DNA from 2 places in the Clostridiisalibacter paucivorans DSM 22131 genome. Region 2 is predicted to be linked to the other one. Evidence: a T-box and tRNA genes for the amino acid it is inferred to sense, from the RefSeq annotation. Region 2 holds a T-box; the other holds one or more tRNA genes.
The links. The T-box of region 2 lies ahead of Q326_RS0115635 (valine--tRNA ligase). A T-box ahead of a tRNA ligase gene usually reads a tRNA of that ligase, here a tRNA-Val.

Region 1 (16,842 bases), on a different contig from region 2:
CAACATATAATTCTTATTTTATTGATGCCGATAAAAAGGCTATAATAGAAACTTCAAAGGAAAAATATAAAACAGAATATCTTGAAAAAGTTAAAACGGTAGTAAATCCTGAAGAGATTGATTATATAATTCTTAACCATACTGAGCCAGACCATTCAGGAAATTTAAGACATCTTCTAAGATTGGCTCCAAATGCTAAAGTTGTAGGGTCGAAGTCTGCAATTAATTTTTTAAAGCATATAGTAGATATTGACTTTGAATCTATAATAGTTAAGGATGGAGATACACTGGATTTAGGAAATAAAACATTGAAATTTATATCAGCTCCGTTTTTACATTGGCCTGATTCAATGTATACTTATCTAGAAGAAGATAAGACATTGTTTAGTTGTGATTCATTTGGATGTCATTTTTGCGATGAAAGGATGTTTGATGATTTAGTAGATAATTTTGATGATGCGTTTAAATATTATTTTGATGTAATACTTAAACCCTTTAGCAAATATATGCTACAAGCTATAGATAAAATAGAGGGATTAGATATAGATGTTATTTGTCCAGGACATGGACCTATACTCAGAAGCAATTGGAAGAAGTATGTAGAATGGTCAAAGGAATTATCCCAACCAAATAAAATAGAGAAAAAGCATAGGGTATTTATCCCTTATGTATCGGCATATGGAAATACTGGCAAGATGGCAGAAAAAATAGCAGAGGGCATAAAAGAGTATGAAGATGTAGAGGTAGAGGTATCAGATATAGAAATGATGGATATATTTGATTTAGAAGAGAAGGTAGAAAAGAGTACGGCTTTAATTGTGGGTTCACCTACTATAAACCAAAATATATTATTACCTATTTATAAGTTATTTGCCATACTTAACCCTATAACCAACAGAGGCAAACTTTCAGCTGCATTTGGTTCTTATGGTTGGAGTGGAGAAGGAGTAGAGATAATAGAGAACAATTTAAAAAATCATAAATTAAAAGTTCCTATGAAGGGATTAAAGGTAACATTTGTTCCCTATGAGGATACTTTTGAAAAGTGTAAAGAATTTGGCAGGGAATTTGGCAAGAAACTTATGGAAAAATAGATTATATTTCTTGTGAAAAAAGTTAGTAGATGTTAGTTAGTAGATATTAGTTAGTGGTTAGTAGTTTAATGATGAAATCCATAAGATTTCATCCATCGACTACTAGCTGTTAATTACGAACTACTAACTTTTTTTATAGTAAAATTAAATTTAATAATTAATTTTGTAGTATAGACCAAGAAATAAACATATTATATACTTATAATATAATTTATTTTTGGAGGCATTTTATGGTTGTCGCAATGGGAAAAAACATATATGTGGATAATTTAAAAATTGAAGATGTATATGGTATGACTATGTGGGGAAAACATTTTGATCCGTTGTTTTATGATTATAATTTTCCTTCACTTGATCAAAGACAGGCAAAGGAATGGTTTAAGCTTAAGACCAAAAAAAGTAACAAAGAGAGCTTTGGTATATATAATAAAAAAAATGATATAGTGGGATTTTTAACCATAAGAGATATAAAAAAAATAAGAAAGCATAGTACATTAGGTATAGTATTGGACCCCAATTGCTTAAATAGAGGTTATGGCACTGAAGCTATAAGATTGTTTCTAGACTATTATTTTGAAGTGTTGAAAATGAATAGTATGGATTTGCAAGTTGCAAAATTTAACAAACGGGCTATAAGATGTTATGAAAAATGTGGGTTTAGAAAGATAGGTCAGTATATTGATAAATATGAAAATCAAAAATTAGATGTATTTAGTAATAAATTAGAAAATATAAGGGAATCCTTTATAAGAAAAGATGGAATATTGTATTGTATATACTATGAAATGGAAATATCCACACAGAATAAGGGAACATTTGTGCATAACATTGTGGATATGTTGATAAGTTTCATAAAACCTTTAAAATTAAAGACTAAACTGTGGATAACTTTCAAATTACATCAATAGAAAAGCGAATGTTATTATATTTTTGTATAGTAACATTCGCTTTTTTATTGACACGAATCTTGATGTTTGATACTATTAGTATTGTTCAAAATGAAAATTAAAACTAATTTTAAAATAAAAAGTAAAGGAGATGTCTCTATGTCTACTCTTGTGGTTTTAGGGGCTCAATGGGGCGACGAAGGTAAAGGAAAAATAACAGACTATTTAGCAGAAGAGGCGGATTTAGTAGTAAGATATCAAGGTGGTGACAATGCAGGTCACACTGTTGAAGTAGGAGATAATAAGTATAAATTACATTTAATTCCTTCAGGTATATTTTATAAAGATAAATTGTCTATTATAGGAAATGGAGTTGTGGTAAATCCTAAAGCTCTTTTAGAAGAAATTAAATACTTAAACGAATTAGGTGTATCTACAGATAATTTAAGGATTAGTGATAGAGCCCATATGATTCTTCCATATCATATAAGGATAGATCAATTGGAAGAAAAAAAGAGAGGAAAAGATAAAATAGGGACTACTACTAAAGGCATAGGTCCTTGTTATAAAGATAAAGTTGAAAGAATAGGTATTAGACTATGTGATTTGTTTTATGAAGAAGAATTTGAAGAAAGATTAAGGCGAAATATAAGACTCAAAAATGAAATAATACAAAAGGTTTATCAAGAAGAAGTGTTAAATGAAGAAGAAATTATAAAAGAATATATATCTTATGGAAGACAAATAAAAAAATATATTGTTGATACATCGGTTCTTATAAACGAGAGCATAGAACAAGGGAAAAAAGTGTTATTTGAAGGTGCACAAGGTACACTTTTAGATATTGATTTTGGAACATATCCTTATCTTACTTCATCACATCCTATTTCAGGTGGTGTACCTGTAGGTACAGGGATTAGTCCATTTCAATTAAAAGGAGCATTAGGAGTAGTTAAGGCATATACTACAAGGGTAGGAGAAGGTCCTTTTCCTACAGAACTATTGGATGAAACAGGAGATTTGATTAGAGAAAAGGGATTTGAGTTCGGTACTACTACTGGTAGACCCAGAAGATGTGGATGGCTAGATGGAGTTATGCTAAAATATGCTTCAAGGCTAAATGGATTGACTTCTTTAGCTATTACTAAATTGGATACTTTAGCTGGATTTGACAAACTAAAGATATGTACTGGATATGAATTGAATGGAGAAATAATAAGAGATTTTCCTGCTAGTTTAACAACATTAGGCAAATGCAGCCCCGTATATGAAGAACTAGATGGCTGGTCAGAAGAAGAGATATTGGGAGTTACTTCTTTTGATCAATTACCAGAAAATGCAAAGAAATATATACAGAGGATAGAAGAATTAAGTGGAGTAAACGTGGATATTGTTTCTATAGGTCCTAAAAGATCGGAAACGATGATTAGGAGAGATATATTATAAGATGTCTTTTATAGGCATCTTTTTTTATTTATAAAATTATAATTTGTAATTATTCATAATTATTAGAAAAAATAGGGGACAATTAAGTTTTTGTAATAATGGGGATATATATTTGACAAAAAGTGGGTTTTTATGAAAAAATCTATATACGTGAAAGTATACAAAGGTATATTTTCACAAAATTTATTAAATTTAAAAAATGTGTAAAGGAGGAAGATGAAATGGCCGATTCAAAATCAAGTAAGGTCAATGCAGAGCAGGAGTTTGTACCGTATATACCTGCAGACAAGATTATGCCAGAGTTTACTATAACTTCTATAATTATTGGTATACTCATGGCTGTAGTTTTTGGTGCTGCTAATGCTTATTTAGGATTGAGGGTAGGTATGACCATAAGTGCTTCAATACCAGCCGCAGTAATTTCAATGGGAATTATAAGAGGATTATTAAAAAAAGAATCTATTCTTGAAAATAATATCGTTCAAACTATTGGTTCAGCTGGAGAATCTCTAGCAGCAGGAGCTATATTTACTTTACCAGCTTTATTTATATGGTCTAAAGAATTAGGATTTGCAGAACCAAGCTATATGAGAATTATGGCTGTAGCATTAATTGGAGGAATATTGGGAGTATTATTTATGGTACCTTTGAGAAAAGCGTTGATAGTAAATGAACACGGAGTACTGCCATATCCTGAAGGAACAGCTTGTGCTGAAGTTCTTTTAGCAGGGGAAGTAGGAGGTTCCAAGGCAGCAACTGTGTTTAAAGGACTAGGAATAGGGGCATTATATAAATTTATATCAGATGGTGTTAAATTATTTCCCAGCAGTATAGAATGGAATATTAAAGGCTATAAAGGTGCAGTTATCGGTGGAGATATATTGCCAGCCTTACTAGGTGTAGGATTTATAATTGGACCTCAGATATCGGCATATATGCTAGGAGGGGCTGTACTAGGCTGGATTGTTATAATACCATTAATGACTCATTTAGGTACATTTGTAACAGAGGCTATATATCCAGCATCAATACCTTTAAGTCAGATGGGTCCCAGTAAGATATGGGATAGTTATCTTAGATATATAGGTGCTGGAGCTGTAGCGTTTGGAGGTATAATAAGTCTTATAAAATCTCTACCTCTTATAGTTAAAACTTTTGCAGCTGCCATGGGAGGATTGAAGGCAGGTTTTGAAGGTGGAGAAAATATAAGAACAGACCAAGACATGTCTATGACATTTGTTTTATTGGGAGTATTGGTATTGGTATTAATAATGATGTTTACTCCTCTTATTCCAGTGGGATTAATGGGAGCAATACTTATAGCTATATTTGGATTTTTCTTTGCTACTGTTTCATCGAGACTAGTAGGTCTTGTAGGTAGTTCATCAAACCCTGTATCAGGTATGACTATTGCCACATTATTGTTTACATCTATAATATTTAAGGCTATAGGGTTCGATGGTTCTGAAGGAATGATAGGAGCACTGTCTGTGGGAGGAGTTATTTGTATAGTTGCAGCAATGGCTGGAGATACTTCTCAGGATTTGAAGACAGGATTTTTGGTAGGTGCTACGCCTAGAAAGCAACAATACGGAGAACTTATAGGTGCTGTAATTTCTGGACTAGTAATAGGTGGGGTTTTAGTATTATTAAATAGTGCATGGGGATTTGGATCATCAGAATTACCAGCTCCTCAAGCTAATCTTATGAAATTAGTTATAGAAGGAGTTATGGGAGGTAATCTTCCATGGGTACTAGTATTTACTGGAGTCGGCATTGGTCTTGTAGTGGAACTTTTAGGCATCCCTGTATTGCCATTTGCTGTAGGTCTATATCTTCCTATACATTTGAGTACTCCTATAATGGTTGGAGGTATATTAAGAGGAATATTGGATAAATCCAAAGAAAAAGGACAGGAGATTAAGCATAAGATAGATGGAGGCATTCTATATTCATCTGGATTAATTGCAGGCGAAGGCTTAATAGGTGTACTTCTAGCTATATTAGCTATAATACCAACAGGAACAAAATTTGTTGAAGGCAAAGAGGTAATAATATCTCTTGGAGATAGAATAGCAGTAGGCAACGGTGCATTGGGCAAATATGGAGCACTGTTGGTGTTCATACTACTGGTATTGACATTGGTTAAGAGTTCATTTGGAGCAAAGGCCGAAAATAAATAACATTGACATTATGATATAATAATTTAAGGAGAATAATTAATTATTCTCCTTAAATTTTATATATATAAAATGAGGAGTTTGATTATGGGAAAGGGAAAAGGAAAAAATTTTTTAGAATTTATACCGATAAAAAAGGAAGGCATGCAGTGGGATAAAAGAGATGATGGAAATGTTCAATTAATAATTTTGAGGGACTCTTTACTTGATAAGATAGTCAGAAAGTTTTTTAAAACACCAGAGAAAACAATAATAGATTTGGATGAATTAGGTAGCTTTGTATGGGAGAATATCGATGGAGAAAAAAATGTACATGAAATAACAATAAATATAGAAAATGAGTTTGGAGAAAAAGCAGAACCTGTAAGGGATAGATTAATAACATATATAAAGATATTAAAGAATAATAATTTTATTGATTTAAAGGAGTAATAAAGATATATGTTTAAATATATTATTGGAATTATATTTTTTGCATTGGCTACAATGATCTTATATTCATGGGGATATGTAAAAGAACAAAGGATGCCCGTAGTACTAATGAATAAACTGAACAAAAAGGCTGAAGAAAAAATTATAAAAGCGCTAAAAAATAAAGGAGGGATGACTAAAAAAGAGATTGTACAGATATTGTCAGGCATAAAGGTCTCGGAATTTGGTACTAGGAAGAGCTTAGTTGTGAAAGATTCAAAAGCATTGACTAAAAATGTATTAAAAAAGTTAATAGATGATGGCATTATTAAAGTAGATTATACTGAAAGACCAAATAAATATGTTTTTTTAGAAAAAGAATAGGAGGGATTTTATGAATTTAAATACTTATGTTGACAATTATAAAGAAGATATAATATGTAAAACCCAAGAATTGATAAAGATAAAGAGTGTTGAAGAAGAACCTAAAAAAGGTATGCCCTTTGGAGAGGGACCATATAGGGCATTAGAGTATGTATTAGAGTTGTCTGAAACACTGGGATTAAAAACTTTAAATGTAGATGGATATGCTGGACATACTGGATATGGGCAAGGCAATGAGACAGTAGGTGTATTGGTGCATTTAGATGTTGTGCCAGAAGGTGAAGGCTGGACATATCCACCCTATGGGGGAGAAATTCATGATGGCAAAATATATGGTAGAGGGATAGTAGATGATAAAGGACCTGCAATTGCAGCTATATACGCATTGAAGGCATTGAAAGATTCAGGAGTTTCTTTATCTAAAAAAATTAGAATAATCTTTGGTACCAATGAAGAAACTGGTTGGGGAGGTATAAAATATTACATAGATAAAATAGGAGTTCCTGATATGGCATTTACTCCAGATGCTGAATATCCAGTAATACATGGAGAAAAGGGCATATTAATATTTGATATAGTGAAGAAATTGGAAAATGAATCTAATGGAGATATAATTATAGAAGACATTATAGGAGGCAATGCCCCTAATATGGTGCCTGATGCTGCTAAGGCTAAAATAAAGGTATCAGAATATGGAAAGAAAGAAGTAGTGGAAAAGTTTAATACTTTTGTTGAAAAGACTGGTCATCAAATGGAGTTAACAGAAGATGAAATAGGGCAATCAGTAACTATATTAAGTAAGGGAGTATCAGCCCATGGCAGTATGCCTCAATTAGGAAAGAACGCCATATCCATATTATTAAGTTTTCTTGGACAGTTAAATAAAATAAATGGAGATTGGGCTAATTTTATTAAAGACTATAATGAAAAGATAGGAATGGAGTATTATGGCCAATCTATAGGGTGTGGATTTGAGGATGATATATCAGGAAAGCTAGTGTTCAATGTAGGAAAAATAAATGCAGCAAAGGATAGTGTTAAGATATCAGTGAATATAAGATATCCAATAGAGATTGATTCAAAGGATGTATATGATGGTATAAAAAAATCATTAGAAGATAGCAATATAAAATTAGTAGAAAAAAGTCATCAATCTCCTATATATATACCTAAAGATGATATTTTAGTTCAAAAACTTATGAAAGTATATAGAGAGATAACAGGGGATGAAGAAAGTGATGCTATAACTATAGGTGGTGGCACATATGCTAGAGCTATGGACAATGCAGTTGCCTTTGGACCAGCATTTCCAGGGAATGAAGATGTAGCTCATCAAAAGGATGAATATATGTCTATAGATGATTTAATAAAGAATGCACAGATATATACAAAGGCATTATATGAGCTTAGCAAATAAATTTTAAAAAAATAGATTTTTTTAGACAAAATTCTTGACAATAGGTTGTTTATACTGTAATATATATAAATGTGAGCAATAAGTGACCCATTAGCTCAGTTGGCAGAGCACCTGACTTTTAATCAGGGTGTCCGGCGTTCGAGTCGCCGATGGGTCACCATTTTTTTCGGCCCTATGGTCAAGCGGTTAAGACACCGCCCTTTCACGGCGGTAACCCGGGTTCGAGTCCCGGTAGGGTCACCATTATGGGCGCGTAGCTCAGCTGGGAGAGCACCTGCCTTACAAGCAGGGGGTCACAGGTTCGAGCCCTGTCGCGCCCACCATAATAAGGTAATAGTAAGTAGTTAGATTAAAATAAAAAAAATTGGCCTGGTAGTTCAGTTGGTTAGAATGCCAGCCTGTCACGCTGGAGGTCGAGGGTTCGAGTCCCTTCCAGGTCGCCAAAGTTATACTTAGTAGTATATGGTTCGTAGTTAGTAATCCTTAGATGAAAACCTACGGATTTTCTTAATTCTTTTATCAATAGGACAAGTTTAGTAGAAAAGTTCGTAGTTCGTAGCAAGTAGCCCATAGAAGAAATCCTATAGATTTCTATATTATTTACTAAGAACTAAGAACTAAGAGCTAAGAACTGAGAACTAAGAACTAAATAATCATGCTGGTGTAGCTCAATTGGTATAAGCAGAGAACCCAAATCTTCATTATGATTTGGTGTGAATCGCTTAGTACGGTACAATGAAGAGTTGACGAAAAGTAATTAAATAGTACAAAGTAAATAATCATGCTGGGTGTAGCTCAATTGGTAGAGCAACTGACTTGTAATCAGTAGGTTGGGGGTTCAAGTCCTCTCACCAGCTCCAAAAAAAGGTCGGAGACGCGAAAGGCTCTCTGGTCTTTTTTTATTTAAAAAAAGATATAGACTAAATGTCCATATCTTTATTTTCCCATCTTAAATCTTTTCCATAGAATCTTAATGCCCTGAAATTATTAAATATTCTAGAAAAAATCCTATCGGTATATATTTCTGCCATCTCTTTTGGAGATAAATTTGTAGATATAACAGTTTTTTTATTGTCTATAAGTCTTGAATTGACTATATTGAATATTTCACTATTTGTAAATGATGTAGGATTCTCTGTTCCTAGATCGTCAATAATCAATAGATCTGAATCAAATAATAGATTATACTCTGTGTCGTCACTTTTACTATTAATGTTATTTTCAAATTTATGACTTCGAATAATATCCATCATTTTAAAAGCAGTTTGATATATTACTATTTTTCCCCTATCCAGAAGCCCCTTTGCTATACAGTTACACATAAATGTCTTTCCCAATCCAGTTGTACCATAAAAAAATAAATTTTCAGTGTGTTTATCATCAAATTGAAATACAAATTCTTCTGATATACTTAGGATTTGTAACATATTTTCCCTTGGACTTATATCTTCTCCTTCGAAGGGATTTTCAGAGAATAGATTTATATCAAAGGTTTTAAAGTTTTCCCTTTCTAAGACTCTAGATATATTAGACATTTTGTATGCACGATTTATTAATTCCTGTTTAAAACAACTACATTTATTGCCATTTTTCAAAAAACCAGTATCTTGACATTTATCACATGAGTATTTAATATCTAGGTATTCCATGGGTATATTATTTTCTGTTAACAGTATTGCCTTTTCTTTTTTTAGTTCTTCCATAATATTTTTTATCTCATATACCTTTTCTTCATACGAATCAGGATTGTTCAATATGGTCTTAGATATCAAAAGTCCAGTTCTAGAGATAGTGTCATCAATTTCTTTTATTCTTGGAATTTTTTTATAGATTTTTGTTTGCTTAATTTTTTGTTCATGAATCGCCTTGTCTCGTTTTTTTTCATAATCTTTAAGTATTACATTTATAATTTCCTTTTTCATAATTAATCCCCTGCCTTTTTAAACTTCCATCTTACCATATCTTCTAACTCTTTAGCAGAATATTTAGAAGTTCGTTGTTCAAAGTTATGAAATTTAGTTTTAATTGTATTACGTGAGTTAAATTTCTTTGTATTGGAATTTTTTGTAGTAGTATTTTGCGTTATAATATTTCTGTTTTCAACATCCTCTAAGGTCTTAATACCTTCTTTGTACCAATTTTCTAATATGCCATCTACATATTTTAAATTGGGTTCTCTGATTTTAATAGTTTCATCACAGGCCCTTAATATCATATCTAGACTGAAATTCCAATCATTAAACCATTTATCAATTATTTTTTTCTGAGAATTAGTTAGACCTTTAAGACCAATAGAGTTTAGTATTTTATTGTACTTTAAATAATCAATATCTTTATTGGCAAAATATTGTTCCATGGCCTCTATTGTAGTGATGCCCTCATCAAACCAATTTTTTATTATGCCTTGAATATAGAATATATTTCTTTTATTTTTCTTTTCATTTGCATATTTATAGGCACCTATAATTACGTCAGGACTCATATTGTAGTTAATAGTCCATTCAATAATTTTTTTACATTCATTTGGATCTAAAGGTCTTCTAATTATATATGTTATTTCTTCAAACATTTTATTATATGATGAAGAGGACTTAGCTTCGATTAAATCCTCTGAAGAACAAGTATATCCGCTGTTAGAATTGACCACAGAATTTTCATTATTCATAGAAGGTTTTATAACATTGTTTATATATAATTGCTTTAAATTTACGAATTCTACAGAATAATTATATTTATCTTTATTGTTATTTATATTTTTCTTTATAATCTTTTTATCTTCCCAAAAGTCCCATGCATTAAGTACATCTATTAGAGGAATATCTAGTTGTTTAGCTATGGTTTCATTGGTTACTTTATCTTTTAATTCCACATCATTGGCATATCTATATCCTAAAAGATATACTTTAACATATGTACCATCAGCCATCGGCATAAAATCATTTATAAATATATTTTCTATGGAAGTATCACCCAAATCTATATCTGTTATTTCCATATTAAAAGCCATAAAATCACCCTCTGTATAACGTATTTAAAATTATTATATCATAAAACATTATAAATATGATGTAATCGCTCAATAGGTTGAAAGATAATAAAAAATAAAAAAAGCTAAATTCTTTGAGAATCTAACTTGATTATGTAGAAATTTGAACATAAATATTATAAAATAGTCACATTTGGAATAAAATATAAAAAGACTGTTGTAAGATTGATTAAATATGATATAATGTAAAAGTAGTTTTATATTACAGTCTGATTACAATATTATTACCCGAATATTACTGACATTAAACGGGAAAACAAAAAATAAATCTCTTAATTACACATAAGTGTGAATTAAAACACAAGAGAGGAGTTAAAGGATGGACAATGTAAGTTTGCATTTTGAAAACAAATTTATTAATAAGATAATAACTAGACTTAAAGATAAAAATATTAGAAAACAATTGATAATTACTTTGATATTAGGAATAGTTTTAGGTGCTTCGGCCAAGACAATATATAAATATGAGGTAAGTACTAGAGCCTTTAGGGTAGCATTGGGAGATAAAGAGATAGGAATTGTTAGAACTAAAGGAGAGGTTGAAGAATTAGTAAATTCTATGGAAGAACGGCTTACCAAAGACTATAATTTGGACATAGTGTTGGGCGAAGATATTGTATATGAACCAATACATGCCAGTGATGAAGAAGTAATGTCTCAGTACATATTAGAAAATAAATTAAAATCTCAGCTCAAGTTTGAAGTGTGGGGATACTCGTTACAAGTGAATGGAAAAGATATAGGTACAGTAAAATCTAAAGATATGGCTAATGAGATATTAAATAAGATAAAGGAACCTTACATAGAGTTAGTGAAGAAAAAGAATGGAAAAGTAGAAGAGGTTAAGATAGTAGAGGACGTAAAGATAGTAAAGGAAAAAGTTCCTGTGTCACAGATAAAAGAACATGATAAAGTGTTAGCTATACTGCAGAGAGGGACCGATGAAGAAAAAATTCATGAGGTAAAAAAAGGGGAAAGTTTCTGGTCTATAGCTCATAAATATAATATAACGGTAGATGATTTAATAGCTGCAAATTTAAATAAGGATTCGGAGTTGATACAGCCTGGAGATAAACTTAACCTAATAGTACCTAAACCATATCTTACAGTTGCTACTGTAGAAGAAAAAACCTTAACAGAAAAAATAGAATATGAAGTCAAATATGAAGATGTAAATTACTTATATAAGGATGAAACTAGAATAAAAAGAGCAGGTAAATACGGTGAGAGAGAAGTATTAGCTAAAGTGAAAAAACAAAATGGTATAGAGGTTGCTAGAGAGGTTATTTCTGAGACTATAAAGAGTCAACCTGTAGCTCAGATAGTACTAAAGGGAACCAAAGCTATACCTGCTGTAAAGGGAACGGGAGTTTTTATGTCTCCTACTCGTGGTAAGCTGACATCAAGATTTGGATCTAGATGGGGTAAATTCCATGAAGGGGTTGATTTGGCTTCCAGAACGGGTACACCAATTAAAGCTGCCGATGGTGGTACGGTTACCTTTGCAGGTTGGAGAGGTGCATATGGCTATATGGTTGAGATAGACCATGGTGGGGGATTTATTACAAGGTATGCACATTGTAGTAAGATATATGTAAAGAAAGGTGAAAAAGTCTATAAAGATAAAACCGTAGCTGCTGTTGGGAATACTGGGAGGAGCACAGGTCCCCACGTACATTTTGAAGTTAGAAAATATGGTACACCTAAAAATCCTTTGAGTTATATAGGGAAAAAATATAGATAATAAGAGACTTGACTTAATATTAAGTCAAGTCTTTATATTTTTTTGCTTATTAAAAGAAACAATAAAATATATGGGAGTATATTGTTAGATTGAATTTCTCTTTGATTAGGAATTTGTTGATGTATTTTCGCTACCAGAATTATATAATAATTTAACTTCTAATATATTTCACTTAACTTTTTCAACTTTTGGAAATGTTTAGTAAGAAGGAAGGAGTTTAGTAAGAAGTTGTAGAATAGATGATAATAATATAATTATTTTATATAAAGGTTGGTGATTGCATGTTCTCACAGTCTTACGATATACCTGCTAAGAAAGTTATGTCAAAAGATTTTATTATAGTAAAAGAAAATATAAATATGGATGATGTATCAAATATATTAATCAAAAACATCGGGAGAGAAGTTTTTGTTATTAATAATTCAAATAAATTAGTAGGTATTATTACTTTAAAAGATTTATATAATATTTGTAAAAGTAGTAGTAATTATAAACAAATAAGAAAATTTATTTTGAAAGATATAATTCACATTAATCCGGATGTTTCATTATTAAACTGTAGGAATATTATGGTATATAAAAATATAGGGAGATTACCAGTAATAGAGAATGAAAAGCTTATAGGGGTTATAAGACAGGAACATATTAGAGATTATTTGTATATGGGGATAGAAAAAACTGATGTCATATTAAAATATATATTAAATAATATTAATGAAGCAATATGTTTTGTTGACGATGAAGGAAAAGTAGTTATATGGAATAATAATGCAGAAAAGCTCTATGGTATTAGTACTTCAGAAATACGAGGAAAGTATTTAAAAGATTATTTTCCTAACGCAATAGATGTAAAACTATTAAGTACTAGAAAACCAGTTAAAAATATATATCATACACCTAGAGATGGATGACATATAATTATTAGTGCAGCTCCTATTTATGTTAATAATAAATTTATTGGAGTTGTAAGTACTGATAGGGACATATCAGAAATAAAGAAAATGCAAGATGAGCTACAGAAAGCAAATGATACAGTAGAGTTTTTGCAAAGAGAGGTTAACAAATATTCTTTTGGAGGAGTTATAGGTAAAAGTAAGATTATTCAACAAAAAATAGAAATGTCTAAACAGGTAGCAAGAACTAACGCATCGATATTGATTGTTGGAGAAAGTGGCACCGGCAAGGAAGTTTTTGCAAGGGCTATACACGATTATAGTGGAGCAAAAGGTTATTTTGTTCCTGTTAATTGTAGCGCTATTCCTGCAGAGTTGTTTGAAAGTGAATTTTTTGGATATGAAGAAGGAGCTTTTACGGGAGCAAAAAAAGGTGGTAAGATGGGATTGTTTGAATTATCTAATGATGGTACCATTTTTTTAGATGAAATCGGAGACCTTCCACTATTTATGCAAGCGAAACTTTTAAGAGTATTACAAAATAAAGAGATTAAAAAAGTTGGTGGAGAGAAAAATATTAAATTAAATTTAAGAGTTATTTCTGCTACAAATAAAAATCTCCAAGAAATGGTAGAAAAAGGGGAGTTTAGAGAAGATTTATACTATAGGATAAATGTAATAGAGATAAAACTTCCTCCTTTGAGAGATAGAAAAGAGGATATTATATTACTTTTCAAATATTTTCTAAAAAATATATGTAAAGAGAATAAGAGGCAAGTACCTAAAATAGATAGTGAAGTTGCAGATATGTTAATTAAATATGATTGGTATGGAAATGCCAGAGAATTAAAAAATACTGTAGAGCATATAGTTGCTTTAAATAGAGACGATGTTATAACTAGTGATTTAATACCTCGCCATATTAGGCATAAAGTATCAAGTGAAAATGGTATAGAAAAAATATATACTACTGACTTGGGTTTAAATGAATCGGTTGAAAAATTTGAAATATCATTAATAAAAAAGGCATTAGAAATATCTAATGGGAATAAGTTGAAAGCAGCGAATCTATTAAATATACCTAGAACTACATTACATTCTAAAATTAATCGCTATAATATATAGTGACGAAAACATAACTATGTCGAAAAACAGTCAAACATAGTATAGTGAGCTAATAACAGTGTTCAAATAATTAAGAATAAATAAAAAAGATTAAAATGACTAATTTTAGTCAATATTATAAAAATGATGTAAATAAAGAAAGGGTTGAAATCAAGTGATATCACTTGATTTCAACCCTTTCTTTGTCTTGGCATGTTTTTTGCTACTAACTATAGATGAAACTTATTAAAAGGAGGTGAAGTATTGAATATATCAATATTATTAAAGCAGCATATAGGAGGACCATGTAAAGCAATAGTATCGGAAGGACAAGAGGTAAGCAGAGGTGAACTTATTGCAGTACCTGATGGATTAGGAGCTAATATTTATTCAAGTGTATCTGGCAAAGCTAAAAAAATTGAAAAAGACAGAATAGTGATTAATGCTTATGAAGAACAACCTAAGGAATATGCGAAGATTAAAGTTACTAATGATTATTTGGAGGCGATAAAAGAAGCAGGAATAGTTGGAGCAGGTGGAGCAGGATTTCCTACTCATATAAAGCTCAAAACTGAAATGCCAAATGGATATATAATAGCAAATTGCGTTGAATGTGAACCTGCACTTCATCATAATATAGCTTTGCTCGAAAAAGACCCTGGAATGGTTGTAAGGGGAATAGAATATGCAATGAAGATAACCAAGGCTTCAAAAGCATATATAGCAATTAAAGCGAAAAATTTGAAAGCAATTAAAGCAATAAACAAATATTTGTCAGGTTCAAAAAATATTGAAGTCAAAGAATTAAAAGATATATATCCAATGGGAGAGGAAAGAGCGATTATTCATGCTATATTTGACAAATGGCTTGAACCGACACAGCTTCCTCTTGAGGCAGATTGTGTAGTTTTAAATGCTGAAACTCTTTCAAATATGACAAGGGCTATTGAGGATAGAAAGCCTGTTATAGACAAAGATGTCACTGTTGTTGGAAAAATAAAAGGAGGAAATAAACCTCATATCCTTTTTCAAACACCTATTGGGACTCCAATTGCAAGTCTTATAGAAAAGTGTGGAGGAATTGATGGAGAATATGGAGAGGTAATTATTGGTGGTCCATATACAGGAAAAGCAGAGGATTTAGATAGTACTGTTGTGACTAAGACTTCAGGAGGTGCAATAGTAACTATACCTTTACCAAGATATGAAGGACCTATAGGGCTTTTGGTATGTGCCTGTGGAGCTAATGAAGAAAGATTAAGAGATATTGCTTCGAAAATGGGTTCAAAAGTTGTTGGCGTAACAAAATGTAAAAATGTTGTAGATGTAAGAGGAGCTAATAAATGTAAAACTCCAGGAGAATGTCCGGGGCAAGCAGAGAAAATTATATTTCTCAAGAAAAATGGAGCGAAAAGAGTTCTTATTTCGAATTGTAGCGATTGTTCTAATACAGTAATGTGTTGTGCACCTAAGATGGGAATACCCGTATATCATCATACTGACCATGTTTTTAGAACATTAGATTATCCATTGACTAGAAGATTGCCTATGGAAGAAAATAAATAAATGAAAGGAGAATATATATGTCAATAAGTGCTGAACAGGCGATAGAGATGAAGAACAAAATAGCTATTGTGTGTTGTAGGACAGAAGCAGATACGGTACTTGAACCAGAGAATTTAGAAGATCCAAATATAATTCCAGATCTTGTAGATTCGGGGCTTTTGACTATTCCAGATGATTGCTTAAAAATAGGTGAAGTTATTGGTGCCAAGGTTATAAAAACAATAGACTCACTAACACCGCTTACTCCAGACATAGTTGAAGGAGTGAAAAAAATTGAAAAAGGTGAAGATGTAAAGTTAACCGAAGAAGATGAAAAGGCTGTTTTAAAATACAATAAAAATGCAGGAGAGGTAATAAATATAGAAGATTTAGAAAATCCAATGCATTTTGAAAAGCTTTCAGATTCTCTTCTTGCAGATTTAAATGATAGTGTGCTTACTAGAAAGGAAGTTATAGGAGAAAAACTAATAAAAGATGTAGCCGCTTTGACTCCTATAACAGCTGATTTACTTGAAGGTTATGAAAATGTTGTTTTGGAAGAAACAGAGATGAATCAAATTGCTACTGCAAATAGTGGGATTTTAAAGATAAAGATAAGTGAAGGAAAAGGAATAGACATAGAGGTGCCTTTAGGGACTGGAGGAGTTGGAACTAATATTCCAACGAAGGT
Region 2 (16,842 bases):
TACATTGGCCAGTGGGGTAAATAGAAAGAATAGAGGACTGTTGAATAAACCGGGGTATGTTGTAGTAAGAGAACCTAATATGCCATCGGTATTAATGGAATTAGGATTTTTGACTAATAAAGAAGAGGAAAGATTAGTTAGGACAAAGGATTATCAAAATAGGGCTGTTAAAGCAATTGCAGATGGATTGGACAAATATTTTTCTCAATGACTTTTAGATTGATTTTATAAGGTAAGATAAAAAGCTGTAGGGAGGTGCCTTCCTACAGCTTTTTTAGTATGCCTATGACGGAAGCAGTTTTGTATTATGTTTTAAAATATAAAAAGTAAGAAAATGGTATAAAAAAGTTTGAAATTATAAAAAATGGGTAAAATATCTAGTAAGAAAATCAAATGAGAGTAAAAAATATAAAGAAATAATCATAACTAATTATAGATAACAGTATTGCTTTTATCGTCTACCTATCACCCCCTTAGGTAGGCGATAAATATATGTATAAATCTAAAATATGAGTTTTTACGAATAACAATTCATAGCTTTATATATAGCATTTGTAAAACCTTGAATTGCTTCTGGATTTTCATCCATGAATTTTTTTGTTGCGGAATAGCATGTATATGGAAGATAGCCTCCTTCCTTTCCTATTGATGCCAATATATGAGCCTTGCCTTCACGTTCAAGGGAAGATGCTACTGGTTCAAATAAAGTAACGTAGTCTCCTTCTCCGCCAGTGAAAGCGCCTGCCATAACGGCAAATTGTATATCTGTTCTGACAGTCAAATCTTTACCTGGTATTAGTCCATTTTTCTTAAGGACATACTCCAATGTCATTTCAGGCATGCCACCTTTTCTACCGCCTATTATAGTTTTTCCCTTCAGTTTATCAAAGGTGAAGTTTGGATCAGGTTCTCTACCTACTAAGAAGGAACCATCTTTTTGTGTTAATTGAGCAAAATTGATAGCATAATTTTCCCTTCCTTGGTTAAATACATATACAGATGCTTCTGGTCCCATAAACCCTATATCTGCTTGACCACTTAGTAGTGCAGTCATAGATTTATCGGCACCTTTACCATTGGTTAATTCTACATTTATACCTTCTTCTTCAAAGAATCCTTGAGTTATAGCTACATATTGAGGGGCATAGAATACAGAGTGGGTTACCTCAACTAATCTTATATTTGTCAATTTGTCATTTTCACATCCTGTAAAGAATATGCCCACAATAAGTAATATAGCTAAGACTATAGAAATAAGTTTTGTTTTATACATTGAAATCCCTCCGTAAAGTAGTTTTATAGTATTATATTCACGTCAAATAAAAGGGTTACTGATGATAAAATATAACTATTTTGTTATAATAATAATATATGTGAAAATTACATAGAATTGGCCTGAAAGGAGACCATATATCATAAATGAACATACCAAATACATTGACTATAATTAGATTCTTCCTTATACCTGTATTTTTATATGTATTTTATTCCAATATAGAGAACAATGTACTTTATGGCACATATATTTTTCTGTTGGCTGGAGTAACTGATATTTTAGATGGATATATAGCCAGAAAATATGATTTGATTACTAAATGGGGAATAATTCTAGATCCTTTGGCAGATAAACTTATGTTACTGGTAGTGTTGATAGGATTTACTAGTAAGGGATATTTACCTATTTTTGTAATATTAATTGTAGGAATAAAGGAGATATTAATGATAGCAGGAGGTATATTTTTATATTACTTTATGGACAAGACAGTAATACCTGCAAATAAGTTTGGGAAGATAGCCACTGTTAGTTTTTATGTAGCCATATTTTCTGTGGCACTTAAGATTAGTGATACAGTTAGTTTTATATCTGTAGGTATTGCTATTACGTTGACATTGATAGCATTTATTAATTATTTTATGGGATTTGAATCTATAAAAAACAATAGGGTTAAATAAGTTGACAAAGATAGCAAATAATATGTATAATGATAAATAATTAAATAATCCTATATGCTGAGAAAGAGAGGAGTAAATAAAATATCTTTAAGAGAGCAGGAGTCCATGGGCTGAGAGACCCTGTAGATAAATTTTATTGAAGGTAGCTCTGGAGCATTTAAGCTGAATATAGTAGTAGGCTTAAACGATTGAGATTCGTTAAATCTATTTGTGAGAGTTAAAGGTGTTAGTTTTACACCTTTAAAAGTAAGGTGGTACCGCGAGAGAACTTCGTCCTTATATTGGGATGGAGTTTATTTTTATTTTTGGGGAGTGATTGTCATTTATCAGTTTTCCTTAATATTATTTGCCATAGGTACTCTATTGTTAATAGGGGGAGATAAGCTATATAAAAAAGGTAAGATAACTACGTTAAAGCACTTGCTTATAGTTAAACTTTCAGGATTGTTTTTGTGCATAATAGCATTGTTGTTGATGATATATTTCAAATGATATGGAGGGATAAAATGGAAAAGAATTTATCAAAAAAATATAATCCAAAGGAATTTGAAACAAGACTATATAAATATTGGGAGGAAAATGGATATTTTAAAGCAGATGTAAATGAGGAAAAGACTCCTTTTACTATAATGATGCCTCCTCCAAATGTTACTGGAAATTTGCATATGGGTCATGCAATCAATCATACGATTCAAGATATACTTATTAGATGGAAGAGGATGCAAGGATTTGAAGCATTATGGCTTCCAGGAACAGATCATGCAAGTATATCTACTGAGGCCAAAGTTGTTGCCAGAATAAAAGAAGAGGGTCAGACTAAAGAGGATCTGGGAAGAGAAAAGTTTTTAGAGAAGGCATGGGAATGGACGGAAGAATATGGTGGTAATATAAGAAATCAACTTAGAAGACTAGGGGTTTCTTGTGACTGGACAAAGGAAAGATTTACATTAGATGAAGGTCTTAGCAATGCTGTTGAAGAGGTCTTTATAAGATTATATAAAAAAGGCCTTATATATAGGGGGGACAGGATTATAAACTGGTGTCCCAGTTGTGGTACTGCAATTTCTGATGCAGAAGTAGAACATCATGAGGAAGAAGGACATCTTTGGCATATAAAATATCCATTTAAAGATAGAGACGGATATGTAATAATAGCCACTACAAGACCAGAGACTATGTTGGGAGATATTGCTGTTGCTGTAAATCCAGAAGATGATAGGTATAAAGGTCTAATTGGAGAGAAGTTAATATTACCGTTGGTCAACAGGGAAATGGAAATAGTAGCAGATGATTATGTAGATATGGAATTTGGAACAGGGGCAGTAAAGATTACTCCAGCCCATGATCCTAATGACTTTGAGATAGGATTGAGGCATGATTTGGATATGATAAAAATCATGAACGATGATGCTACCATAGCTAATGGATATGGACCTTATTCTGGAATGGATAGGTATGAAGCAAGGAAGGCAGTAGTAAAGGATTTGAAAGAACAGGGGTATTTACTTGAAATAGAGGATCATGACCACAATGTTGGACATTGTGAAAGATGTGATACAACTATAGAGCCTATTATATCTAAACAATGGTTCGTAGATATGAAGCCACTGGCTAAACCTGCAATAAAGGCATATAAAGAAGGAAAGCTTAAATTTGTACCTGAGAGATTTGGAAAGATATATTTACATTGGCTTGAAAATATAAGGGACTGGTGTATATCAAGACAGCTTTGGTGGGGCCATAGATTACCAGTATATTATTGTGAAGATTGTGGAGAAATAATGGTATCTAAAACAGAAGTAAAGGAATGTAGCAAATGTGGAAGTGCCAATATATATCAAGATCCTGATACATTAGATACGTGGTTTTCATCTGCATTATGGCCTTTTTCTACCCTTGGATGGCCTGAAGAAACTGAGGAATTAAAGTATTTTTATCCGACAAATGTATTAGTAACAGGATATGATATCATATTCTTTTGGGTTATAAGAATGGTATTCTCTGCTATAGAACAGATGGATGTGATACCCTTTGATGATGTATTTATTACTGGTCTTGTAAGGGATTCACAAGGACGAAAGATGAGTAAATCCTTGGGAAATGGTATAGACCCATTGGAGATAATAGAGCAATATGGTTCTGATGCACTGAGATTTTCCCTTATAACAGGAAATACTCCAGGTAATGATATGAGATTTTACATTGAGAGGGTAGAGGCCAGTAGGAATTTTGCAAATAAATTATGGAATGCATCCAGATTTGTATTGATGAACTTTGAAAATAAAAATACTAGAAGTAAAAATATATCAGAATTATTAGAGGAAGAGGATAAGTGGATATTAGCAAGAGTTAATACTGTAACTAAGGAAGCTACTGAAAATCTTAATAAGTATGAACTAGGTATTGCTGCACAAAAGGTATATGATTTTACATGGAATGAATACTGTGATTGGTATATAGAGATGGTTAAACCTAGACTATATGGTGATGATTTAGAAAGTAAAGAAGTAGCTCAATGGGTTCTATTAGAAGTACTAAAAGATATATTAAGATTATTACATCCATTTATGCCTTTTATAACAGAAGAAATATGGCAGCATCTACCAGAGAACGATACAAGTCTTATTCTATCTGATTGGCCTATATATAAAGAAGAGCATAATTTTACTAATGCAGTTAAAAATATAGAATTTATAATGGAAGCAGTCAAGAGTATAAGAAATATTAGGGCGGAGGTAAATGCTGTACCATCTAAAAAGGCGAAGGTTATATTTGTTACAAATGAAGACGAGACAATGAAAGTATTAGAGAATGGTAAGCCATATTTTGTTAATCTAGCTTCTGCATCGGATATTGAGATAAGAAATGAAAAGAAAGATATAGGAGAAGACGCTATGTCAGCAGTAGTCTCAGGGTGTGAGATATTTATGCCTATGGATGATTTGGTTGATATAGAAAAGGAACTAGAAAGACTAAATAAAGAAAAGGCTAAACTAGAGGGAGAATTAAAAAGGGTAAATGGCAAATTATCCAATGAAGGATTTGTAAGCAAAGCCCCAGAAGCAGTAGTACAATCTGAAAGGAATAAAAAAATAAAATATCAAGAAATGCTAGAAAAGGTAATGGAGAGGTTAAATAGTCTAAAATAAAAAATATAAAAAAAGTCCGTAGTTCGTAGCCTGTAGTCCGTAGTACAATGAAGAAATCCCATGGATTTCATCCATTAACTACGAACTATTAACTACTAGCTACGAACTTTTTTATATTCAAAGATAAGGGGTGAATACATGGATTATATTGAGGCATTAAATTTTATTCATGGAACAAGGAAATTTGGAAGTAAATTGGGGCTGGAAAATATAAAGATGTTGTTAGATAAATTGGGTAACCCTCAAAAGGATTTAAAGTTTATACATGTTGCAGGGACTAATGGCAAAGGATCTACCGCAGCATTTATTAGTAATATGCTTATACAGGAAGGGTATAAAGTAGGTAAATTTACATCTCCTTATCTTGAAAGATTTAATGAAAGAATTGCCATAGGAGAAAAAGATATAGATAGCAATAGTTTGGCATATATTACAGATAGAGTGAAAGAAAAGGTAGAAGAGATGTTAGATGAAGGCTATAATCATCCCACGGAATTTGAGATAGTTACAGCAATAGGGTTTGAGTATTTTATTCAGGAGAAGGTTGATTTTGTTGTATTAGAAGTTGGACTGGGTGGGAGGTATGATTCTACTAATATTATAAAAAATCCATTGGCAGTAGTTATAACTCCAATTTCAATGGATCATATGGATATATTAGGCAATACATTAGAAAAGATAGCATATGAAAAGGCGGGAATTATAAAGCAAAATTCCCTAGTAATTTCATCCATGCAGGAAAAGCCAGCTAAGGAGACTATACAAGCCGTAGCCAATGAAGAAAACGGAGAGCTTATATTTCTATCTAAGGAAGATATAAAAATAAAGTCAGCCAATGAGCAAGGAAGTATATTTGACATAAAGTTTGGTGACTATGAATTCAGTGACTTAAAGATAAAATTATTGGGCAAACATCAGGTATATAATAGTGCGTTGGCAGTATTAGTATTAAATGAGTTGAAAAACAGAGGGATATTAGACATAAGTGAAGATAGTATGAAAAGAGGGCTAGAAAGTGCTATCTGGAAAGGTAGATTAGAGAAGTTGGGAGATAGGCCTAAATTTATAATAGATGGTGCCCATAATGAAAAAGGGGCTAAGGCGTTAATAGATACTATTAAAAATATATTTGAATATAAAAAGTTAATATTAGGTATTGGTATGTTAAGAGATAAAGATGTGGATTCAGTTGTATCGGGATTAGCTTCAATGGCAGATCAGATAGTTATTACTGAGCCGTTATCCCCTAGAAAATTAAAGTCTGAGGCATTGGCAGATATAATTAGGAATTATAATAGCAATATAATAATAGAAAAAGTGCCTAAAGATGCAGTCAATAAATCTTTAGAGATTGCCAATGAAGGTGATTTAATAATTTTTTCGGGGTCTCTTTATTTGATAGGAGAAATAAGACAATACTATATGGAATAAAGCCAATAATCACCCTTGAGTGTAATAATGCATAAACTGTTATATGTAGAACGTTTAAATGGATTACTTATATTAAGTAAAGAACAAAAATTCGGGGTGATTTAGTTGACAAAAAAAGACAGGATGTTATTGGTTGCAAATGCTGGCAGTGATTCACTTACACTAATAGATCCTATTTCTTTAAGTAGTGAAGAGATATCTTTAATTTTGGACAACGAAATTGAAGGATCTGTTGGTACCCATGAAATATTTCAATCGAGAAATAAGGCGAAGGTATATACAGTAAATGCTCATAATAATAGTGTTTATAGGGTCGATATAGAGGATAAAAAAATAGAAAATGTAGCATATGTAGGTAAAAGCCCAGCCCATATGGATGTGTATCAAAAATATATTTATGTAACCAATGAAGATTCAAATTCCATATCTGTTGTAGATGAAGAAAAATTTCGTTTAGTAGAAAACATACCCGCAGGGGAAAAACCCCATGGCATAAGAATAGATAAAATTAGAAAAAAGATGTATATTGCTAATAGTAATGAATGCAGTATTAGCATATTTGATCTAAATACTTTAAAAGAAAAGAAGATATATTTAAGTGAGAGTCCATACCATATATATTTGAGCTATAACAAGGTCTATGTACTTTCTTTTATGCAAGATAATCTTAAAAAGAGTTGTCTGACTTTTTTTGATAAAGGAACAATGACTGTTATAAAGAAAATATACTTAAATAGTATAGTAGTAGATATGGTACCATTGGACGATGATATAATATTTACCACTGATTTAGGAGACGGATACCTATATAAAATCAATCTTAGTAATAATGATACTGTAGATAAATATTATATAGGTGGAATGCCAAATAATATGATTTGGGATGAAGAAAATATATTATTTATAACAGATATTAAAAAAAATCAATTAATATTTTTTAATTATAAAACAAATGAGATAGAAGAAATAATAAAAACAGGGAAAGAACCTTCAGATATTATATTTTATAGAGTTACTATTCCTTAATGAGCATATCAAATATTTCTTTATAAATATACTGGGGATTTTCTTTCCAGTTTTTACATATAAGCTTTGCTTGTTTATTTGATACCACATTTAAAGATAGGCTAAATAATGTGATATTATTTTCTATGACTTTAAGATTAACTATATATTCAGAATCGTTTTTTTTATAATAATTACCCTTTATTTGGGTTTCTTTTATTTTTTCTATCTTTCTTTCTTTGTGTTTTTTGTCTATATTCGATTTGATACTAGCAGGTACTCTATCCAAGAAATAGTACAAGGTTTTTTTTCCTAAATCAGATAATTTGTAGTTTTCATTATCATCAACAGTAACTACATGTATAAAATTAGCATTAATTAATTCACTTAAATATTGTTGAACTAAAAAGTAATTAATATTACTATTTTCCAATATAAACTGAGTAAGTTCGGTATTGGTTATGGGAGGGTCTAATTTATCCAATATGTATAATAATATTAATTTATTTTGTGCTAATTCCTTTGGATTTTCAGTAAACATAAAAACTCACCTTCTTGAAAATTCTATTTTTATTATATATATAATTTTACTGTAAAAAGTATACATATAAAATTATAACATAAAAAAGAGAGAGTGGACATCCACTCTCTCTTTTTTATAAAGTTATTTACCAGCCATTTGTCTTTGAGCTGATTCAACTAACCTTTTAGTTATATATCCGCCAACATAACCATTTTGTCTTGAAGTAAGGGTACCTTTATCTATATTGTCATAATTAGAAAGGCCCAGTTCATTGGCAATTTCTGTTTTCATTTGGTTCAATGCTTGGCGAGCTTCTGGAACAACTATTTTATTAGTTCTTGCCATAATTAACCCTCCTATATTTTTTATACAACTTATTTAGTTGTAATATTAATTTAACCACATAAATATTAGTTTATGCTGGTAATAAAAAGGGCATAAAATATATAGTGGAATCATTACATATACTTTATAAATTAGGTATAATTTTATATTTTTTATAGATTTAAAATTATATATAATGTATTATAGGTATAGAATAGAAAGGGGAGTAATTTATGAAGAAAATATTTACAGCAATATTGTCTCTATTTATTGTATTAGGATTATTTGTAGGATGTGGTAACCAGAATACTGACACGACAGATGATTTAAAAGAGAAAGATCAGAATGAAGTGGAAGTAGTAAAAGAATTAGAGGAGGAAGAGATAGAAGAAGTTGAAGAAGAATCTAATCTCGAAGAAGATATAGATTTATCATTGAAGCCCAATGAAGCAGGAGAAATAATGGTTCTTATGTATCATGGAATAGGAGAAGAGGAATCAGAATGGGTAAGAAGTGTAGAAAATTTCAAAAAAGATTTACAGGTATTATATGATAAGGGATATAGACCTATAAGTTTACAGGATTTTGTAAACAACAATATAGATGTAGAGGCAGGGTTTACTCCTGTTGTAATTACATTTGATGATGGAAACAAAAATAACTTTAATATAATAGAAAAAGATGGTGAAAAAATTGTAGATCCAAACAGTGCAGTGAGAATAATGGAGGAATTTCATGAAAAACATCCTGATTTTCCATTAAAGGCAACATTCTTTATTTTTGGAACTAATCCATTCAGGCAAAAAGAATTGGTAGAATATAAGCTTAAATATTTAGTAGACAAGGGATTTGATATAGGAAATCATACAATGGCACATAATGATATGTCTTCTAAGGCCAATCAAGACCCTGATAAAATACAAGAATATATAGCTAAAGAAGTGGAATTTATAAATACCATACTGCCAGAATATGATGTAAATACCTATGCATTATGCAATGGAGGAAGGCCAAAGGATGAGCTGGAGAAGTATTTGGAACAAGGTGAATATAATGATGTAGAATACAAAAATATTGCTATATTAAATGTAGGGGCAAGGCCATCGGTATCTCCTATAGATAGAGATTTTAATCCATTGTCTATAAAAAGAGTAAGAGCCAGTGAGACAAATGTGGGTAATCTAGGGATGTATAGCTATATAGAAGGATTTGATAAAAATCCTGAAAAGAAATTTATTAGTGATGGAGATCCAGAAGTAGTTACTGTACCAAAGAAGTTTGAAGAAAAGGTAGACAAAGATAAAGTGGAAGATAAATATTTATATATATATGAATAAGTTATAGGAGTTATGAAATGATTCATTTCATAACTCCTATTTTTAATTATAAGAGTAATAAAAGACGATTATAAAGAATAAATTATATTAATATGGAGTAATAGTTGGGAGGTATAAAAATTGAGGATATTAATGTTTAAAAGATCTCTTATGAGGAAATTTTTAGTGGTTTTAGTTATAGTATCTATTTCTATAGTATGGCAAAAGACATCATTCATAAATAATATAGTTACTGTATTCAATCAAAGTAGAGAATTGCCGGTATATTGTGTAGATACTGATGAAAAAAAGATTGCAATAAGTTTTGATGCAGCTTGGGGAGATCAGTATACTGAAAAGATATTGGACATATTAGATGAGTACAATGTAAAAACAACCTTTTTTTTAGTAGAGTTTTGGGCAGACAAGTATCCAGAAATGGTCAAGAAGATCCATGTAAGGGGACATGAGATAGGGAATCACTCATCAAATCACCCCCATATGTCTAAATTATCAGAGGAACAAATAATAAAAGAGATAAAAGGTACTGAAAAAAAAGTAGAGAGTATAATAGGAGAAAAAACAGTTTTGTTTAGACCGCCTTTTGGAGATTATAATGATAGATTGATAAAGACATGTAGAGATATGGGATACCATGTAATACAATGGGATGTAGATTCATTAGATTGGAAAGAGATGGGCGTAAAACCTGTAGTAGATAGGGTTACAAGGAATGTAAAAAAGGGCTCTATAGTATTATTTCACAACAATGCAAAATATGTCCCTGAATATTTACCCATAGTATTAGAAAAATTAACCAATGAAGGATATAGTATAGTGCCAGTATCTCAGCTCATATATAAACAAGATTATTATATAGATAGCAGTGGACAACAAAAAAAGGCACAGTAAAACAAAGAGGTTTAATCCTCTTTTTTTTACATAAAAAATCGATATAAAACAAAACATAGTCATATGAAAGAGATTTAATATAAAACAAAAGGAGAGCCATTATGAAAGTACAGAACATAAAAATACAAGGAGTTACTGGGGACTCAAGAAAGGTTAAAGATGGCTATGCATTTGTTGCTATAAAAGGTCATAAACTAGATGGGAATGATTTTATACACGAGGCCATAGACAATGGTGCAGTAGTAGTATATACAGAAAAAGATATTAGTAGTCAATTAGCTAATAAATACAATGCGTGTAAGTTTATAAAGACCGAGAATGCTAGAAAAAAGTTGGCTGAATTATTAAATGAGTACTATGGTTTTCCATCAAAAGACATATTTTTAATAGGTGTAACAGGAACTAATGGAAAAACTACTACTACAAATATGATATACCATATCCTGGAATATAATGGATTTAAACCGGGACTAATAGGAACTACAGGAATAAAATATTTGAATATAAGGAAAATCACTTCTCTTACCACGCCAGGAGTAGAAGAGATATATGAATTATTAAATGAATTTAATTTATTTGGTATAAAACATGTGATTATAGAGGTATCATCTCATGGGCTTAAAGATTATAGAACCTATGGATTAGAATTTGATGTGGCTATTCATACAAATATAGATGAAGACCATATGGATTTTCATCAGGACTTTGAAGAGTATATAGAGTGTAAAAGACGACTTTTTCAGTGGTTACCATGTGACAAGATGGCAATTTTGAATTGTGATGATCATAATTTTATAAGATTAATTGAAGGAATGAATAACTTAAATATTTTTACATATGGACTAAATAAAAAGGCTACAGTTACTGCTTCAAGTCTAGTAATTGATGGAGGCATAGAATATAATATCTGTATTCAAAGGGGAATTAATACAGTAAACGGATTAGAATTGGAACCTCAAGAATATCCTATAAAAATGAAATTGTTAGGGAAACACAATGTCTATAATTCTTTGGCAGCTATATCGACAGCATTATATCTAGGAATCTCTATTGAAAAAATAGGTAGTTCATTATTGAGTTTTAAAGGAATAAAGAGAAGGCTAGAATTTTTTTGCAAAAAAAGATTTTTAGCTATAGATGATTTTTGCCATAATCCACTGGGGTACGAAAGTTTATTTGAGACAATACAAAATATAAATTGCAAAGAAATAATAATGATAAATGCCATTAGAGGAAATAGGGGCATTGATATAAACAAAAAAAATGCTGAAACTATAGCATGGTGGGCATCTATATTAAAAAATATAAAAATAATATTGACCCTCAGTAAAGATAATGTTAGCGATAAAGATATAGTGAATAAATTAGAATTGGAATCTTATACTGCGACATTTAATAGAGAAAATATAAGCTATGAAATATATGAAAACTTAGAAGATGCTATAAAGTCGGTTTTAGAATATATTTCTGAAGATGATTTACTACTGTTGACGGGATCGCAAGGGATGGATAAAGGACAAGAAATATTTTTTAAGTATAATCACAATTCTTTTTAATTAAAAAGAATTGTGATTATTAGATTAATGAGTCTGTATTTTTTAGAATTTATAGAAAATTTAAAATTTATTGAAGGGTTTTTATTTTTTTTGTTTAATTTCTAATATAGAAAATATTTTATTCATAAATTTTGAAATTGATGCTTAAATGATCCTTAATAAAAACCTTTGATAGATTGGGAGGTGAAAAAATATTATATCCTTAAGATAAAAAATCACAATTGTATTCATAATAAGGACTATTATTGAATAGATATAATTGTAGATTAAATAAAGCACATAAGAATAGAAAGGAAGTGGGTCTTTATGGTAGAAGAGGACTTGATGAGCACTAACTCTGTAAAACTAGTGGGAAAGATTGTTAGTGACTTGAAATTCAGTCATGAAATGTATGGTGAGGGATTCTATAACTTTACGCTAAAAGTGCCAAGATTAAGCCAGTATTCCGATGTTTTACCTGTTACTGTATCGGAAAGACTATTGGTAGATTTAAATTTAGATAGGGAATCTTATATTGTTATAGAAGGTCAATTGAGGTCTTATAATCGATATATTAAAGGGAATAATAAATTAATATTGACTATATTTGCAAGGGATATAGATATTCCTGATGCAGATGAACTAGATGATATAATAAAAAAACCCAATGAAATCTATTTAGATGGATTTATATGTAAAGAACCTGTATATAGGACTACACCATTTGGCAGAGAAATTACTGATCTCCTTATAGCAGTTAATAGACCCTATAATAAGTCAGATTATATTCCAGCTATAGCATGGGGAAGAAATGCAAAGTTTTGCGACAAATTAATAATTGGAGATCACATAAAACTTTGGGGTAGAATACAAAGTAGAGGATATCAAAAAAAACTATCTGATGGTTCTGTAATAAATAAAACAGCATATGAGGTATCTATATCTAAATTAGAATATATTAAAGATGACAATAATAGGGTAGAAGAAGAATAAGTATAAAAAAACAGGGTTATAAAATATATAGCCTTGTTTTTTTTATATATATAGTTATATCATATATGTAAGAATAAATATAAGAGGAGTGATATTATGTATTATGATGTATTTCTTATAGTTATTATACTAATAATACTTATAAGTGTTCAGTATACATTGAATAAAATATTAGTAGAGTTGAAGAAAATTAGAGGATTATTGTCTAATATAAAATATAAAGAATAGATTATAAGCTAAAGGGAAAATTTAATAAAAATACGGCAAGACTATTGCCGCTTTTTCAATATATAAAAGTAATTAACAACTCTTTTTTTGGATATCATCTAAGAATTTTTTCTTGAGTTTTGTGTGTTTAATGTAATCTTCTTCAGTTATAATTCCTTGGGATTTTAGTTTATCGAGACACTTAATAATTTCTATACATAAAACTTTTAGATCATCTGAATAAAAACTTGAGTTCTTCATATTTCAATCCTCCAATAACTAAATTCTGTTAAACACATTTAAATATAATATATAGATATTATATTATACAAATTTTATAATATGACAAAAATATGAAACAAATATATCTTAAAAATGATAATATATTCTATATTAGACAGAAAAGTAAAAAACTCCTTCAATAAATTTGAAAAAATTCAAAAAATATTAGAAATATTATGTTTTCTTTATAAAAAATCATTTTTATAAAGAAATATGTAATGATATTGACATTAATATAATTATAAAATAAAATATTTGACAAACAATATTGTTATATAATTTGTGAGGGGCTGAAATAGATGAATAAAAAGAAAAGTGTAGTTATATCTAAAGAAGAGATTAGGGAAAAGACGGTGGAAATAGGCAAAAAAATAACTAAAGAGTATAAAGATAAAGAATTATTAGTAGTTTCCCTTTTAAAGGGCAGTTTCATATTTACTGCAGATTTAGTTAGGGAGATAGATTTACCAATTAAGATTGAGTTTATGACCACATCCAGTTATGGTAGTGGAGAAACTACTTCTGGCAGTGTACAAATAGTAAGTGATATAAAGGCTGATATAAAGGGAATGGATGTGTTAGTAGTAGATGATATAATGGATTCAGGGCTCACTATGAATGTAATAATAGAACATCTTAAGAGTTTAAATCCCAATTCAGTAAAATCTTGTGTGTTATTAGACAAGCCTGACAGGAGAAAAGTAGACATAACACCAGATTATTGTGGTTTTAGTATTTCCGATGTATTTATAGTGGGATATGGTCTTAATTATGGAGATTATTATAGAAACGTACCTTACATATTTACCTTTGATGATTAATGGCATAATTTAAAGAGAAGACATATGTCTTCTCTTTAATTATTGTAAAATTTACAACTAATAGCTATCGATTGCTTTACCATTTATTTGCAAAAGAATATCTTCGAATATATTCAAGAATTTATCAATATCTGTGTTGGAAATATTTAATGGAGGTAAAAGTCTTATAACAGTATTATTTGTGACATTTAATAGTAACTGTTTTTTAAAAGCCAAATCCTTTATTTGATGACTGAAGTCACTTACATCTATACCTATCATAAGACCTCTACCCCTAATATCTTTAATAATATTAGGGAATTTATTTTGTATTTTTTTAATTTCATTGATTATATAATCTGATTTTTCTTTTATTTCAGCTTTAAAGTCTTCTTCTAGTACTTTATTAACTAGATATTCTCCTGCAGCACAACATACTGGATTGCCTCCAAAGGTTGAACCATGATCTCCTGTAGTAAGGACATTTTCTATGCTTTGGTCTATTAATAAAGCACCTAAAGGTAATCCACCACCTATGGATTTTGCCAATGTTGTCATATGAGGTTTCAATCCAAATTTATCTGAAGCCAAAAAGTCACCTGTCCTACCGATACCAGTTTGAATTTCATCTACAACTATTAGAAAGTTATATCTTTTAGAAAGCTCTTGTAACTTTGAGATAAAATTACTGGAAACCTCCCTTATGCCACCTTCTCCTTGTATTATTTCTAAAAATACAGCACATACAGTATTGTCAACTTTATTTTCAAAGTCCTCTATATCATTAAATTTAAAATAATCTACATTGGGAAGTAGAGGAGAAAAGGCATCTTGATATTTATGTTGTCCTGTTATGGACAAACCTCCCATGGTTCTACCATGAAAGGAATTAATAGCCGATAATATTTTAGTCTTATTGTTATTATAAGATTTCCCAAATTTACGGGCACATTTTATAGCAGCCTCTATAGATTCAGCACCAGAATTAGTAAAAAACACCTTAGAAGCAAAAGTGTTTTCTACTAACATCTTGGCAAGGTTTATAACTGGTGGACTGACAAAATAGTTAGATAGATGGGTATATTTTTTTGACTGCTCAATAATCTTATCAACTATACCTTGTTGGCTATGACCTAAATTAGTAACAGATATACCGCTGAACATATCCAAGTATTTATTTCCATTTGTATCGTATATATAAGAACCCTTGCAGTAGTCTATTTCCAAAGGGATTCTATTATATACATTGAGTATATAGCGTTGGTCTTTTTCTAATAAAGACATTTATATCAGCCCCTTAGTTCGTCTAGAATCTTTACTTTATCAGTAGTTTTGGCATCTTTTTCCTTTAAGATTCTGGCAGGAGTGCCTCCTACTACTGAATTAGGAGGTACATCTTTAGTGACAATGGAACCAGCAGCTACTACAGCATCTTTTCCAACCTTTACGCCTTCTAAGATGACAGCATTGGCTCCTATAACTACATTGTCTTCTATTATAACTGGTGTTTTACTTGGTGGCTCTAAAACCCCTGCTATAACTGCACCAGCACCTACATGAACATTTTTTCCTATAATACCTCTAGCTCCAACAACTACATTCATATCAATCATTGTATTTTCACCGATTTCAGCACCTATATTTATTACTGCTCCCATCATTATAACAGCATTTTTCCCTATATTCGCCTTATCTCTGATTATAGCTCCAGGCTCTATTCTTGCAGGTATTTCTTTATAGTCTAACAATGGTATTGCAGAATTTCTTCTATCCCATTCTAAATGATAATTTTCAATATTGTCTTTGTACTGTTCTAATATTTTTTTTATATCTTGGAATTCTCCAATAATAATTTTAAAAGAATTATCTCCAAAGGATTTAAGATTACTATCTAGTTGAAGTGATTGAAGTTTTCCTTGTACCAATAGCTTTACTGGGGTAGATTTTTTAGCATCTTTGATAAACTTAGCGATTTCATATGCTGATTCAAGGCTGGCATCATTGTGTTTTTTTGTAGATTTAGTCATTAGTTTCATTCCTTTCTTAATTTAATAAATCATCCATGGTATAATATCCATATTCTTTATTTTGTATATATCTTGCTGCTTTTATAGCACCCATAGCAAAAACTTTTTTTGAGGAAGCTGTATGTTTTAGTTCGATAACTTCATCATTTCCAGCAAATAATATTGTATGCTCTCCAGCTATGGTACCACCTCTTATTGCATGTATTCCAATCTCATTTGATTGTCTTTTATCAGTTTTGGTATGTCTCCCAAAGATAAATGTCTTAGAATTATCTAATTCTTGGTTTATTTCATTGGCAATCATATATGCAGTTCCACTGGGGGCATCTATTTTTTTATTATGATGTTTTTCAATAATTTCAATATCAAAATCATCTTTTAATAT

Region 1: it has a tRNA-Val gene. The T-box ahead of Q326_RS0115635 (valine--tRNA ligase) is inferred to sense a tRNA for this amino acid. The anticodon was not compared.

Annotation. Positions count from the first base shown of each region.
Region 1 covers NZ_JHVL01000038.1:12,604-29,445, forward strand. The annotation lists gene Q326_RS0110685 (FprA family A-type flavoprotein) at 1-1,094, shown strand, start outside; gene Q326_RS17140 (GNAT family N-acetyltransferase) at 1,325-2,002, shown strand; gene Q326_RS0110695 (adenylosuccinate synthase) at 2,141-3,427, shown strand; gene Q326_RS0110700 (OPT family oligopeptide transporter) at 3,649-5,610, shown strand; gene Q326_RS0110705 (PqqD family protein) at 5,695-6,039, shown strand; gene Q326_RS17970 (hypothetical protein) at 6,049-6,402, shown strand; gene pepV (dipeptidase PepV) at 6,413-7,819, shown strand; tRNA gene Q326_RS0110720 (tRNA-Lys) at 7,904-7,979, shown strand; tRNA gene Q326_RS0110725 (tRNA-Glu) at 7,988-8,062, shown strand; tRNA gene Q326_RS0110730 (tRNA-Val) at 8,067-8,142, shown strand; tRNA gene Q326_RS0110735 (tRNA-Asp) at 8,186-8,262, shown strand; tRNA gene Q326_RS0110740 (tRNA-Thr) at 8,603-8,679, shown strand; gene Q326_RS0110745 (ATP-binding protein) at 8,740-9,741, opposite strand; gene Q326_RS0110750 (DnaD domain-containing protein) at 9,744-10,826, opposite strand; gene Q326_RS17975 (M23 family metallopeptidase) at 11,185-12,609, shown strand; gene Q326_RS18505 (CBS domain-containing protein) at 12,891-13,520, shown strand; gene Q326_RS18510 (sigma 54-interacting transcriptional regulator) at 13,611-14,627, shown strand; gene prdC (proline reductase-associated electron transfer protein PrdC) at 14,871-16,172, shown strand; gene prdA (D-proline reductase (dithiol) proprotein PrdA) at 16,190-16,842, shown strand, end outside.
Region 2 covers NZ_KK211077.1:13,480-30,321, forward strand. The annotation lists gene Q326_RS18090 (N-acetylmuramoyl-L-alanine amidase) at 1-211, shown strand, start outside; gene Q326_RS17705 (ABC transporter substrate-binding protein) at 518-1,273, opposite strand; gene pgsA (CDP-diacylglycerol--glycerol-3-phosphate 3-phosphatidyltransferase) at 1,420-1,953, shown strand; T-box leader at 2,004-2,234, shown strand; gene Q326_RS0115635 (valine--tRNA ligase) at 2,460-5,102, shown strand; gene Q326_RS0115640 (bifunctional folylpolyglutamate synthase/dihydrofolate synthase) at 5,241-6,533, shown strand; gene Q326_RS0115645 (YncE family protein) at 6,639-7,559, shown strand; gene Q326_RS0115650 (DUF4364 family protein) at 7,549-8,079, opposite strand; gene Q326_RS0115655 (alpha/beta-type small acid-soluble spore protein) at 8,203-8,406, opposite strand; gene Q326_RS17710 (polysaccharide deacetylase family protein) at 8,619-9,722, shown strand; gene pdaB (polysaccharide deacetylase family sporulation protein PdaB) at 9,843-10,613, shown strand; gene Q326_RS17715 (Mur ligase family protein) at 10,715-12,169, shown strand; gene Q326_RS0115675 (single-stranded DNA-binding protein) at 12,476-13,141, shown strand; gene Q326_RS19150 (hypothetical protein) at 13,238-13,369, shown strand; gene Q326_RS18615 (hypothetical protein) at 13,442-13,609, opposite strand; gene hpt (hypoxanthine phosphoribosyltransferase) at 13,930-14,451, shown strand; gene Q326_RS0115695 (aspartate aminotransferase family protein) at 14,509-15,714, opposite strand; gene dapD (2,3,4,5-tetrahydropyridine-2,6-dicarboxylate N-acetyltransferase) at 15,720-16,457, opposite strand; gene dapB (4-hydroxy-tetrahydrodipicolinate reductase) at 16,474-16,842, opposite strand, start outside.